One region of the Streptomyces bugieae genome, then DNA from elsewhere that is predicted to be linked to it. Evidence: riboswitches for the same ligand, from Rfam matches in the RefSeq annotation. Region 1 holds a riboswitch; the other holds the start of a gene.

Region 1 (6,226 bases):
TGCGCAGGCCCTCGCGGACCAGGGCCTGGGCCAGGACGGTCGCGGTCGTCGTGCCGTCACCGGCGACGTCGTCCGTCTTCTTCGCGACCTCCTTGACCAGCTCGGCGCCGATCTTCTCGTACGGGTCCTCGAGCTCGATCTCCTTGGCGATGGACACACCATCGTTGGTGATCGTGGGGGCGCCCCACTTCTTCTCGAGGACGACGTTGCGGCCCTTGGGGCCGAGGGTGACCTTGACGGCGTCGGCGAGCTGGTTCATCCCGCGCTCGAGACCGCGCCGTGCCTCCTCGTCGAACGCGATGATCTTGGCCATGTGAAGTGGTCCTCCCGGACTGGGGTGGATTGCTCCGGACCGCGCTGGCGCCCGCGACGGACGACCTGCAGACCTGCTGTGGTTCCTTGCCCCACCCGGCCCGCGGGCCTCACCGACCCGGTCCTTCATTGTCACTCTCACTCGGAGAGTGCTAACGCCAATGATTAGCACTCGGGGCATGCGAGTGCAAGCCGCCCGGGGGCCCGATCCGCCCATCGAGGGGGCAGTCGGAGGCCCGTCCGTCCGTCGAAGCGCACGGCAGAAGGCCCGTACCCCCTTCAGGGGTACGGGCCTTCACAACGCAGCAGTCGGTCGGCGCCTCAGCCGGCCACCCGGACCATGTCCGCCTGCGGCCCCTTCTGGCCCTGCGAGATCTCGAACTCGACCCGCTGGCCCTCCTCAAGGGTGCGGTAGCCGTCCATCTGGATCGCGCTGTAGTGGACGAATACATCCGCACCACCGTCGACCGCGATGAAGCCGTACCCCTTCTCCGCGTTGAACCACTTGACGGTGCCCTGAGCCATGCCTAACTCCCCTATTACTGGCCCTTGCGCAGGACCGCACTCCGCGGACCCGGGTCAGACCTCACCCCGCGAAAGGCCCGTGGGGTGTGCGCCGGAACGCGTCGACCGCCGCTGAATGTATCTGGACCGATGCCCAGCGCAACAGGTCAATCGGACGAGAATTCTGGCGCCGGAGAATCGGCTATATGCGGCGAAATCGCGATTCTCCCGGGCAAGCCGGGCCGGGCATAGACGTGCCTAACCGACAAATGCCGCACACACTTTGAGCACAACTCAGCACGGATTCTTATGCGCTCGGCATACCCGGGGACATATACAGCGAGGAGATCGCCACAATGCTATCCCCTTTCACGAAACGGAATTGCCCCGTCCGATTTCGATGGACGGGGCAATTCCGGTCAAGCGGGGGGAGAGATGGCGCAAATCCACGCCTGTTCGATCACCATCCGGACGGTGCCGCGCGCCAGGAAGGGACACGCGGCCGGGCCCGGACGGAAGGTCAGCAGCCTCCGGCGACCGCGGGGATGATCGAGACGCCCGCGCCGTCCGGCGTCGGCGTCTCCAGGCCCTGCTCGAAGCGGACGTCGTCGTCGTTGACGTAGACGTTCACGAAGCGGCGCAGCTTGCCGGCGTCGTCGAGCACACGGGCCGCGATGCCCTGGTGGTTCTTCTCCAGGTCGGCGATCACCGCGGAGAGGGTCGCGCCCTCGGCGGTGACCTCGGCCTCGCCGCCGGTGTACGTGCGGAGGATGGTGGGGATGCGGACCTTGACGCTCATGGTTCTGCCTTCCGGACGGGGATTACGGAGTACGGGTTCGGAAACGGCGCGGGCTCAGCCGGCCAGGCCGGCCGCGCGGAACGCATCCAGGTTCGGACGGATCGTGGCCGTGGGCCCGGTGGTCGGCGCGACCGCGTCCAGCGTCTTCAGACCGTCACCCGTATTGAGGACAACGGTGGTCAGCGCCGGGTCGAGCACACCCTCCTCGATGAGCTTCTTGGTCACGCCGACGGTCACGCCGCCCGCGGTCTCCGCGAAGATGCCCTCCGTCCGGGCCAGCAGCTTGATCGCGTCCACGACCTGCTCGTCGTTGACGTCCTCCACCGCACCGCCCGTCCGGCGCGCGATGTCCAGCACGTACGGGCCGTCCGCCGGGTTGCCGATCGCCAGCGACTTGGCGATGGTGTTCGGCTTCTGCGGGCGCACGACGTCGTGCCCGGCCTTGAAGGCCGTCGACACCGGCGAGCAGCCCTCCGCCTGGGCGCCGAAGATCTTGTACGGCTTGTCCTCGACCAGCCCGAGGGCGATCAGCTCCTTGAGGCCCTTGTCGATCTTCGTCAGCTGGGAGCCGGACGCGATCGGGATGACGATCTGGTCCGGCAGCCGCCAGCCGAGCTGCTCGCAGATCTCGTAGGCCAGCGTCTTGGAACCCTCGCCGTAGTACGGCCGCAGGTTGACGTTGACGAAGCCCCAGCCCTCGCCGAGCGGGTCGCCGATGAGCTCCGAGCAGAAGCGGTTGACGTCGTCGTAGTTGCCCTCGATGCCGACCAGGTCACCGCCGTAGACCGCGGCCATGACGACCTTGCCGGCCTCCAGGTCGTGCGGGATGAAGACGCAGGACTTGAAGCCCGCGCGGCGCGCCGCGGCGCCGACCGCGCCGGCGAGGTTGCCGGTCGAGGAGCAGGACAGGGTCGTGAAGCCGAAGGCGCGGGCGGCCTCGACGGCGATCGCGACGACGCGGTCCTTGAAGGAGTGGGTCGGGTTGCCGGAGTCGTCCTTGACGTACAGGCCGCCGGTGACGCCGAGCTCGGCGGCGAGCCGGTCGGCCTTGACGAGCTTGGTGAAGCCGGGGTTGAGGTTCGGCTTCTCGGCCACGTCGGTGGGGACCGGGAGCAGCGGGGCGTAGCGCCAGATGTTGTCCGGGCCGGCCTCGATCTGCTTCCTCAGAGCCTCGGGGTCGCCGCTCGGCAGGTCGTAGGCGACTTCGAGCGGCCCGAAACAGCTGGCGCAGGCGAAGATCGGACCGAGATCGAAGCGCTCACCGCACTCCCGGCAGGACAGCGCGACGGCGGGGCCCAGGGCGACGGGGGTCGTGTTTGCGGCGGTTTCGGTGACTTGCACAGCCATGGAGGCGAGGCCCTTTCTCCTCATCTTCCTCGCGGCGCATCTCGTCGCGAGACGGATTTGGCACCTTCCCTAGCCGGGAGCCTCGCGCGCTGTACGCGGAGACCGACTGGAGGGTTGCCGGGGCTTCAACGGGCCGTATCCCTCTGCCCCTCTGGATGAGCGGTATGGCGCTGGGCCGAAACCCAGGCGTTTGTCGCGTGGCGACCCCGACATGCGAGGGTCATCCGCGTTGTTCAAGACTGTAACCGAAGGCACTGACAGTTGAGATAGTCGTCCGAACCGCGAGATGGATCACACAATGGATCACATAGCGACCGCTGCACCGGCGGCCACCGAGGAGTCGTAGACGTGCTGGAAGAGGTGGAGCGCTGGCTGCGCAGCCGCTCCTGGTCGGCTGCCGATCGCCCATTGGAGCAGCTGCTGGCGGCCAAGCGTCAGTCGGGCCGTACGGTCAGTGTCGTCCTGCCCGCGCTGGACGAGGAGGCCACGGTCGGCACGATCGTGGCGACGATCCGTGCCGAGCTGATGACCGAGGCCGTCCCGCTGGTCGACGAGCTGGTGGTGCTGGATTCCGGGTCCACCGACCGGACGGCCGAGGTCGCGGCGGCGGCCGGCGCCAAGGTCGTCCACCGCGACGCGGTCCTGCCGCGGATCCCCGCCGTCCCCGGCAAGGGCGAGGTGCTGTGGCGCTCGCTCCTCGCGACCACCGGCGACATCATCTGCTTCGTCGACGCCGACCTGCGCGAGTTCTCCGCGACCTTCGTCTCCGGGATCGTCGGCCCGCTGCTGACCGATCCGGACCTGCAGTTCGTCAAGGCGATGTACGACCGCCCGCTGGAGGCCGGAGCCGAGGGCGCGGGGCCGGGCCAGGGCGGCCGGGTCACCGAACTCGTCGCCCGTCCGCTGCTCAACCTGCACTGGCCGCAGCTGGCCGGTTTCGTCCAGCCGCTGGGCGGCGAGTACGCGGCGCGCCGCGCCCTGCTGGAGCGGCTGCCCTTCCCGGTCGGCTACGGCGTCGAGCTCGGCCTGCTCGTCGACGCACTGCACACGGTCGGCCTGGACGCCCTCGCCCAGGTGGACGTCGGCGTACGCAGGCACCGCCATCAGGACGGCCAGGCCCTCGGCCGGATGGCCGCCGCGATCTACCGCACCGCCCAACTCCGCCTGGCCCGCGGCCACTTGGTACGGCCCCGGCTCACCCAGTTCGACCGCGGTGAGGCGGGTTTCGTGCCCCGCACCACGGACGTGGACACCGAGGAACGGCCACCCATGGCCGACATCCCGGAATACGCGGCCAGGCGGGCGGCCTGACCCGCGTCGCACGTTTGCACGGATCTGTCACTGGTTAATCTCGCGACATGGTCTCCGAGCGCAGTGTGGTGCACGCAGGTGCCGAGGTTCTCGTCGCGTCCAACCGCGGACCGGTCTCGTACGCCCTGGGCGAGGACGGGGCGCTGACCGCGAAGCGGGGCGGGGGCGGGCTGGTGTCGGGGCTGTCGTCGATCGGGCCCGAGACCGACGCGGTCTGGGTGTGTGCCGCGCTCGGTGAGGGCGACCGGGAGGCGGTGCGGCGGACCGGGGACGCGCTGGACCCGGCCGACACCGGCGGACAGCGCGTCCGGATGCTGGACATCCCGTCTCATGTGCACGCCGACGCCTACAACGGCATCGCCAATTCGGTGCTGTGGTTCGTCCACCACATGCTCTACCAGACGCCGCTGGAGCCGGTCTTCGACGCGGAGTTCCGGCGGCAGTGGGGGGCGTACGAGGCGTACAACCACGCCTTCGCCAAGGCGCTCGCCGACGAGGCGGGCCCCCACGCGGCGGTACTGGTGCAGGACTACCACCTGGCGCTGGTGCCGGGGATGCTGCGGGCGCTGCGGCCGGACCTGCGGATCGCGCACTTCTCGCACACCCCCTGGGCGCCGCCGGAGTACTTCCGGATGCTGCCGGACGGCATCGCCGAGCAGCTGCTGCGCGGGATGACGGGCGCCGACCAGCTGGGGTTCCTGACGCACCGCTGGGCGGACGCGTTCCGCGCGTGCTGCGCCGAGGTGCTGGGCGGCACCGGCGGCGCCCGGCTCGGGGTGTACGGCCTGGGGGCGGACGCCGGGTTCCTGCGGGAGCGGTCGCGGCGGGCGGACGTGGACGAGCGGCTGGCGGCGCTGCGCGAGCAGATCGGCACCGGTCCGGACGGGGCGGCGCGCCGGAGCATCGTGCGGGTGGACCGCACGGAGCTGTCGAAGAACATCGTGCGCGGGCTGCGGGCGTACCGGGAGCTGCTGGTGGACCGGCCGGAGTGGCGGGAGCGGGTGGTGCACGTGGCCTTCGCGTACCCCTCGCGGCAGGACCTGGCGGTGTACCGGGAGTACACCGCACAGGTGGGGCGGCTGGCCGAGGAGATCAACGCCGAGTTCGGCACGGCGGGCTGGCGGCCGGTGGTGCTGCACGTGAAGGACGACTTCGCGCGGTCGCTGGCGGCGTACCGGCTGGCGGACGTGGCGCTGGTCAATCCGATCCGGGACGGGATGAACCTCGTCGCGAAGGAGATCCCGGTGGTGTCCGAGGAGGGCTGCGTGCTGGTGCTGTCGCGGGAGGCCGGTGCCCACGAGGAGTTGGGGGCCGCGGCGCTGACGGTCAATCCGTACGACGTGAGCGGCACGGCGCGGGCGCTGCACGAGGCGCTGTCGATGAAGGCCGGGGAGCGGGCGGAGCGCACCGAGCGGCTGGCCGCGGCGGCGACCGCGCTGCCGCCGGCCCGCTGGTTCATGGACCAGTTGCGGGCGTTGCAGGCGGGGTGAGCGGGGGCGGCGCGGGGCGCGGTCGGACGGCGGTGTCCGGGCCCGCGCCACGAACTGTTCGGGTCCGCGCCACCGGGGCGCGGGCTGTTCCGGCCCGCGGCGGGGTAGTTCTTGTCCATGCCGAACTCCGCGCGGGCCCTGCCGCTTTCCGTCCGTACGTCCACGTTGGCGGCCGTCGCCGTGCTGGCCCTCGCGGCCGGCGGGTGTTCGTCCGGCCGGACCCACTCCGACGCCAAGGGGGGTTCGGGCCCTTCGGGGACGCCGTCCCCCGCCTCGCCCTCGGGGGCGATAGCCGTGGGGCCCGGCCCCCAGGGTGCGTACACCGTGCAGCGGCAGCCCGCCGCCGGTAGCTGCCACGTCCGCCACACCGCCGACAAGCAGCCGCTGCCGGACCCGACGTGCACGCCGGGCGCGACGAACCCCAAGGTGACCCCGGCGACCCTCAAGTCGACGATCTGCCGGA
Region 2 (6,226 bases), on a different contig from region 1:
GTGCCGCAGCCGTCGACTTCCAGGTCGGTACCGGCCGCATGCCGGCCCAGCAGCCCGGCGCCCAGGTGCCGCGGAAGAAGCCGATCTACAACAACGCCCAGCGCGAGCAGCTGGCGGCCTACGTCGCGTCGCTGGGTGCCGGCCCCACCATCCCGGAGAAGTCGCAGTACAACTCCGAGGGCGCCGACATCGCCAAGGGCGGCGAGCTGTTCCGCACCAACTGCGCGCAGTGCCACAACTTCACCGGTAAGGGCGGCGCCCTCACCGACGGCAAGTTCGCACCGACGCTCGAGGGCGTGGACCCGAAGCACATCTACGAGGCCATGCAAACCGGCCCGCAGAACATGCCCTCCTTCGGTGACGGCTCGCTGAGCAAGCAGAACAAGAAGGACATCATCGCGTACCTCGGCGCCGTCAACGGCGATGAATCCGAGAGCCCCGGCGGCCTCGACCTCGGCGGTCTCGGTCCGGTCAGTGAGGGTCTCTTCGGCTACATCTTCGGCCTGGGCGCGCTGGTCGCGGTCGCCATCTGGGTCGCAGCCCGGACTACGAAGGCCAAGAAGTCATGAGCGAGACTGGACGACACGAAGACGTGCCAGAAGAAATTCTGCCCGGTGAGCGGGAGGCTCACGAAGGGGCGGTGCGCCCGGCGGACGACCCGTTCGCCGACCCGGGTCTGCCGGCCCACGAGCACCGCGCCCAGGACATCGACGAGCGGGCCGCCCGGCGCTCCGAGCGCACCGTCGCCCTGCTCTTCCTGGTGTCCATGATCGCCACGGTGGGCTTCATCGCCTCCTACGTGGCCATCCCGATCGACAAGATCGTGTACATCTGGCCGATCGGCCACATCAGCGCGCTGAACTTCGCGCTGGGCCTGACGCTGGGTGCCGCCCTCTTCTGCATCGGCGCCGGCGCGGTCCACTGGGCCCGCACGCTGATGTCGGACGTGGAGGTCGCCGACGACCGCCACCCGATCGAGGCCAGCCCCGAGGTCAAGGCCAAGGTCCTGTCGGACTTCAAGCTGGGCGCCGAGGAGTCGCAGTTCGGCCGCCGCAAGCTGATCCGCAACACGATGTTCGGTGCGCTGGCCCTGGTGCCGCTCTCCGGTGTCGTCCTGCTGCGCGACCTCGGGCCGCTGCCCGAGACGAAGCTGCGCACGACGAACTGGAAGAAGGGCGTCCGCCTGGTCAACCAGTCCACCAACCTCCCGCTGCGTCCCGAGGACATCGCGGTCGGCTCCCTGACCTTCGCCAAGCCCGAGGGCCTGGAGGAGGACCAGGAGGACTTCAACGAGAAGATCGCCAAGGACGCCCTGATGCTCGTGCGGATCCAGCCGCAGAACATCAAGGACAAGCAGGAACTCGCGTGGTCCCACGAGGGCATCGTGGCCTACTCGAAGATCTGCACCCACGTGGGTTGCCCGATCAGCCTGTACGAGCAGCAGACGCACCACGTGCTCTGCCCCTGCCACCAGTCGACGTTCGACCTCTCCGACGGCGGTCGGGTGATCTTCGGTCCGGCCGGACACGCCCTGCCGCAGCTGCACATCACGGTGAAGGACGGCTTCCTGGAGGCCGCCAGCGGTTTCGAGGAGCCCGTCGGCCCGAGCTTCTGGGAGCGCGGATGAGTAACGAAACAAGCGCGACCACGCGCCGCGGCCAGGCGCCGCGGGGCGAGCGGATCGCCGACTGGGCGGACGGCCGGCTGGGCATCTACAGCCTCGCCAAGTCCAACATGCGCAAGATCTTCCCGGACCACTGGTCCTTCATGCTGGGCGAGGTCGCGCTCTACAGCTTCATCATCATCATCCTGACCGGTGTCTACCTGACGCTGTTCTTCCACCCGAGCATGGCCGAGGTGACCTACCACGGTTCCTACGTGCCCATGCAGGGGATCCGGATGACCCAGGCCTTCGAGTCGACGCTGGACATCAGCTTCGACGTCCGGGGTGGTCTGCTCATCCGCCAGATCCACCACTGGGCGGCGCTGGTCTTCCTGGCCGCGATGATGGTCCACATGATGCGGGTGTTCTTCACCGGCGCCTTCCGCAAGCCGCGCGAGGTCAACTGGCTGTTCGGCTTCCTGCTGCTGGTGCTCGGCATGTTCACCGGCTTCACCGGCTACTCGCTCCCCGACGACCTGCTCTCCGGCACCGGCGTGCGGTTCATCGAGGGCGTCATCCTGGCGATGCCGCTGGTCGGTTCGTACCTGCAGATGTTCATCTTCGGCGGCGAGTTCCCCGGGCACGACATCATCCCGCGGTTCTTCACGGTCCACGTGCTGCTGCTGCCGGGCATCATGCTCGGCCTGCTGGTGGCGCACCTGATCCTGGTCTTCTACCACAAGCACACGCAGTTCCCGGGTGCCGGCAAGACCAACACCAACGTCGTCGGCATGCCGCTGCTGCCGGTCTACATGGCCAAGGCCGGAGGCTTCTTCTTCCTGGTCTTCGGTGTGATCTCGGTGATCGCCGCGGTCGCCAGCATCAACCCCGTGTGGGCCATAGGGCCGTACCGGCCGGACCAGGTCTCCACTGGTGCGCAGCCGGACTGGTACATGGGCTTCGCCGAGGGCCTGGTCCGTGTCATGCCGGGCTGGGAGTGGAACTTCTGGGGCCACACCATCAACTTCGGTGTACTGATCCCGATCCTCCTCTTCCCGCTCGTCCTGGTCGCCATCGCGGTCTACCCGTTCGTCGAGTCCTGGGTCCGCGGTGACAAGCGCGAGCACCACATCCTGGACCGCCCGCGCAACGTGCCCACCCGCACCGGTTTCGGTGTGGCCTGGCTGGTCGCGTACTTCGTGATGCTGATCGGTGGCGGTAACGACCTGTGGGCCACCCACTTCCACCTGTCGATCAACTCGATCACCTGGTTCGTCCGGATCGCGTTCTTCGTCGGGCCGGTGCTGGCCTTCATCGCCACCAAGCGGATCTGCCTGGGTCTGCAGCGGCGCGACAAGGACAAGGTGCTGCACGGCCGCGAGTCCGGCATCATCAAGCGCCTGCCGCACGGCGAGTTCATCGAGGTCCACGAGCCGCTCGACCAGGAGCAGCTGCACTTCCTGACCCAGCACGAGCAGCCCGCGCCGCTGGAGCTGGGCCCGGAGGTCGACGAGAACGGCGTCCGCCGCAAGATCAAGCGGTCGCAGAAGCTCCGCGCCAAGCTCTCCAAGGGCTACTACGGCGAGGACAACGTGATCCCCAAGCCCACGGTCGAGGAGTACAAGGAGATCACCAGCGGCCACGGCCACCACTGATCCCTTGCGCGCCTCGTAGCGCACCGTAGGTAGTACGCCACCCAGAGGGCCCCGTCCGAGCAACGGACGGGGCCCTCCGGCGTGCGGTACCTCTCGATAGGGTGACGACATAAGCAGGACACAAACCAGGAGCGTGGACCATGAACGTTGTGACCCCGATTGGCGGCGACAGCGTGGCGGCCCACACCTGGCCGGGCATCCTGAACGCCCTGCTCGACGGCCGCGACCTCGCCGCCGACGACACCGCCTGGGCGATGGACCGGATCATGCGGGGCGAGGCCAGCGACGCCCAGATCGCCGGGTTCGCGGTGGCCCTGCGCGCCAAGGGCGAGACCGTCGCGGAGATCTCCGGCCTGGTCCGGACGATGTACGCGCACGCCCGGCTGATCGAGGTCCCGGGCCCCAGCGTCGACATCGTCGGCACCGGCGGTGACGGCGCCAAGACCGTCAACATCTCCACGATGTCCTCGATCGTCGTGGCCGGCACCGGCGCCAGGGTCGTCAAGCACGGCAACCGCGCCGCGTCCTCCGCCAGCGGCGCCTCCGACGTCCTGGAGAAGCTCGGCGTCAACCTCGACCTCACCCCGCAGCGGGTCACCGAGGTGGCCCAGGAGGCCGGCATCACCTTCTGCTTCGCGGTGAAGTTCCACCCCTCCCTCCGGCACGTCGCCAACGCCCGCGGCCAGCTCGGCATCCGCACCACGTTCAACGTGCTCGGCCCGCTGACCAACCCCGCCCGGGTGAAGGCCCAGGCGACCGGCGTCGCGGACGCCCGCATGGCGCCCATCCTGGCCGGCGTGCTCGCCGAGCGGGGTTCCTCCGCGCTGGTCTTCCGCGGCGACGACGGCCTCGACGAGCTGACCACGACGGCCACCTCCCGGGTCTGGATCGTGCGGGACGGCACGGTCCGCGAGGAGTCCTTCGACCCCCGCGACGTCGGCATCCCCCTCGTCCCCGTCGAGGCGCTGCGCGGCGCGGACGCCTCGTACAACGCGGACGTCGCCCGCCGGCTGCTGGACGGTGAGACCGGCCCGGTCCGCGACGCGGTGCTGCTGAACTCCGCGGCCGCGCTGGTAGCGCTGGAGCCGTCGGACGCCCCGCTGACCGACCGCATCCGCCTCGGCATCGAGCAGGCCGCCGCGTCGATCGACTCGGGCGCGGCAAAGCGGGCGCTGGAGCGCTGGGTGGCCGCCAGCAACGCCTGAGCGGCCGGTGACGCAGGGTGTGACGCAGGGCTCAGTCCGTCATATGGACTGAGCCCTTGCGGGTAAATGGTCTTGTGGCATGATGCTGCGCAGGTCACGAGTGACAGCGACACAGGCCCCGGCCCGCTGTCCGGCAACCCTCCTTCCGTGGCGGGGTGCCCCGGGTGATGACCAGGCCGCAGTCAGCGAGGTCTGCGGCAAGCGCGGATCCCTCGCCAGGGATCCTGGTCCCCGAGGGAGAACTTCCGTGAATCAGCGAATGCGATAGGGCTCAACGGCCCCTTTCCCGCACCCTTTTTCCTTTCACGCTGCGTATCGCGCCGCGCCCTCCGGCATACCCGGACAGCGCCGCCGCCACCCCCTTCCGCAGCGAATTCGCTTACGCCTTACGGGAGTTCGCCATGTCTGTTTCCGCCGTTGCCGCCGACCGTTCCGTCTGTGCCCCGCTGCCCGTCCTCGGCCGGGACGTCCTGGTCCCGCTCGTGACCGGCGGCGAGGTCGACTACGCCGCGCTGGACTACGCCGCTAGCGCCCCGGCACTCCAGCGGGTCTGGGACGACGTGGCCGCCTACGCCCCGTACTACGGCAGCGTGCACCGCGGCGCCGGATACCTCTCGCAGCTCTCCACCGACCTCTTCGAGAACAGCCGCCGCACGACCGCGGAATTCCTCGGCTGCCGCGCCGACGACCAGGTCGTCTTCACCCGCTCCACCACCGACTCGCTCAACCTGCTCGCCGCCGTACTCCCGCAGGACACCCGGGTGTTCGTCTTCGAGACCGAGCACCACGCGTCGCTGCTGCCGTGGGAACAGCGCGCCGACCTGACGGTCACCTACCTCAACGCCCCGCGCACCCCGGAGCAGGCCGTCGCGACCCTGGAGCACGCGCTCGCCGACCGCGAGCCCTACGGCCCGGCCCTGGTCTGTGTCACCGGTGCCTCCAACGTCACCGGCGAGCTCTGGCCGGTCCGCGAACTGGCCGCCGCGGCGCACGCGCACGGCGCCCGGATCGTCCTCGACGCGGCCCAGCTCGCCCCGCACCACCCGGTCGACCTCGCCGAACTGGACGTCGACTGGGTCGCCTTCTCCGGCCACAAGCTGTACGCGCCGTTCGGCGCGGGTGTCCTCGCCGGCCGCGCGGACTGGCTGCAGGACGCCGACCCGTACCTGGCGGGCGGCGGCGCCAGCCGCAAGGTCTCGCGCCGCGCGGACGGCGGCGTCGACGTCGAATGGCACACCACGGCCGCCCGCCACGAGGCCGGCTCGCCCAACGTCATCGGCGCCTACGCCATCGCCTCCGCCTGCAAGGCGCTCACCGAGGCGGGCTTCGACACGCTCGTCGCCCGCGAGCAGGAGCTGATCGCGCGGGTCCGCGCGGGGCTGGCCGAGGTCCCCGAGGTGCGCGTCCTCTCCCTCTTCGGCGACGACGCCCCGCGCGTCGGCGTGCTCTCCTTCGTGGTGGACGGCTGGAACAGCTCGCACTTCGCCGCCGCGCTCTCCGCCGAGTACGGCATCGGCGTCCGCGACGGCCTGTTCTGCGCGCACCCGCTCGTCCGCACCCTGCTGGGCACCGACCCGCAGGACCCCGGCGAGTGCGGCGCCCCCGACGCGGCCCCCGGCGAGCGCTCCCTCAACGCCATCCGCGTCTCCTTCGGCGCCGGCACGCCCGACGAGCATGTCGACCGCTTCCTGCGAGCGGTCAAGGAACTCGTCTCCGAGGGGGCGCGCTGGAACTACCGCACGGAGGACGGTCGTTGCGTACCG

What was found. A riboswitch is a leader RNA that binds a small molecule or an ion and turns the genes downstream of it on or off. The one in region 1 is predicted to bind S-adenosylmethionine.
Region 2: it holds a riboswitch for S-adenosylmethionine, as region 1 does, so the genes downstream of both, V2J85_RS33920 (aminotransferase class V-fold PLP-dependent enzyme) here and thrC (threonine synthase) in region 1, are expected to answer to the same signal.

The regions. Positions count from the first base shown of each region.
Region 1 is NZ_JAZBJP010000017.1:15,792-22,017, forward strand. It holds gene groL (chaperonin GroEL) at 1-313, opposite strand, end outside; gene V2J85_RS23885 (cold-shock protein) at 634-837, opposite strand; gene V2J85_RS23890 (MoaD/ThiS family protein) at 1,337-1,615, opposite strand; gene thrC (threonine synthase) at 1,670-2,962, opposite strand; SAM riboswitch class I at 2,980-3,124, opposite strand; gene V2J85_RS23900 (glucosyl-3-phosphoglycerate synthase) at 3,311-4,273, shown strand; gene V2J85_RS23905 (alpha,alpha-trehalose-phosphate synthase (UDP-forming)) at 4,321-5,763, shown strand; gene V2J85_RS23910 (hypothetical protein) at 5,881-6,226, shown strand, end outside.
Region 2 is NZ_JAZBJP010000035.1:71,591-77,816, forward strand. It holds gene qcrC (cytochrome bc1 complex diheme cytochrome c subunit) at 1-569, shown strand, start outside; gene qcrA (cytochrome bc1 complex Rieske iron-sulfur subunit) at 566-1,627, shown strand; gene qcrB (cytochrome bc1 complex cytochrome b subunit) at 1,624-3,258, shown strand; gene trpD (anthranilate phosphoribosyltransferase) at 3,399-4,463, shown strand; SAM riboswitch class IV at 4,556-4,673, shown strand; gene V2J85_RS33920 (aminotransferase class V-fold PLP-dependent enzyme) at 4,865-6,226, shown strand, end outside.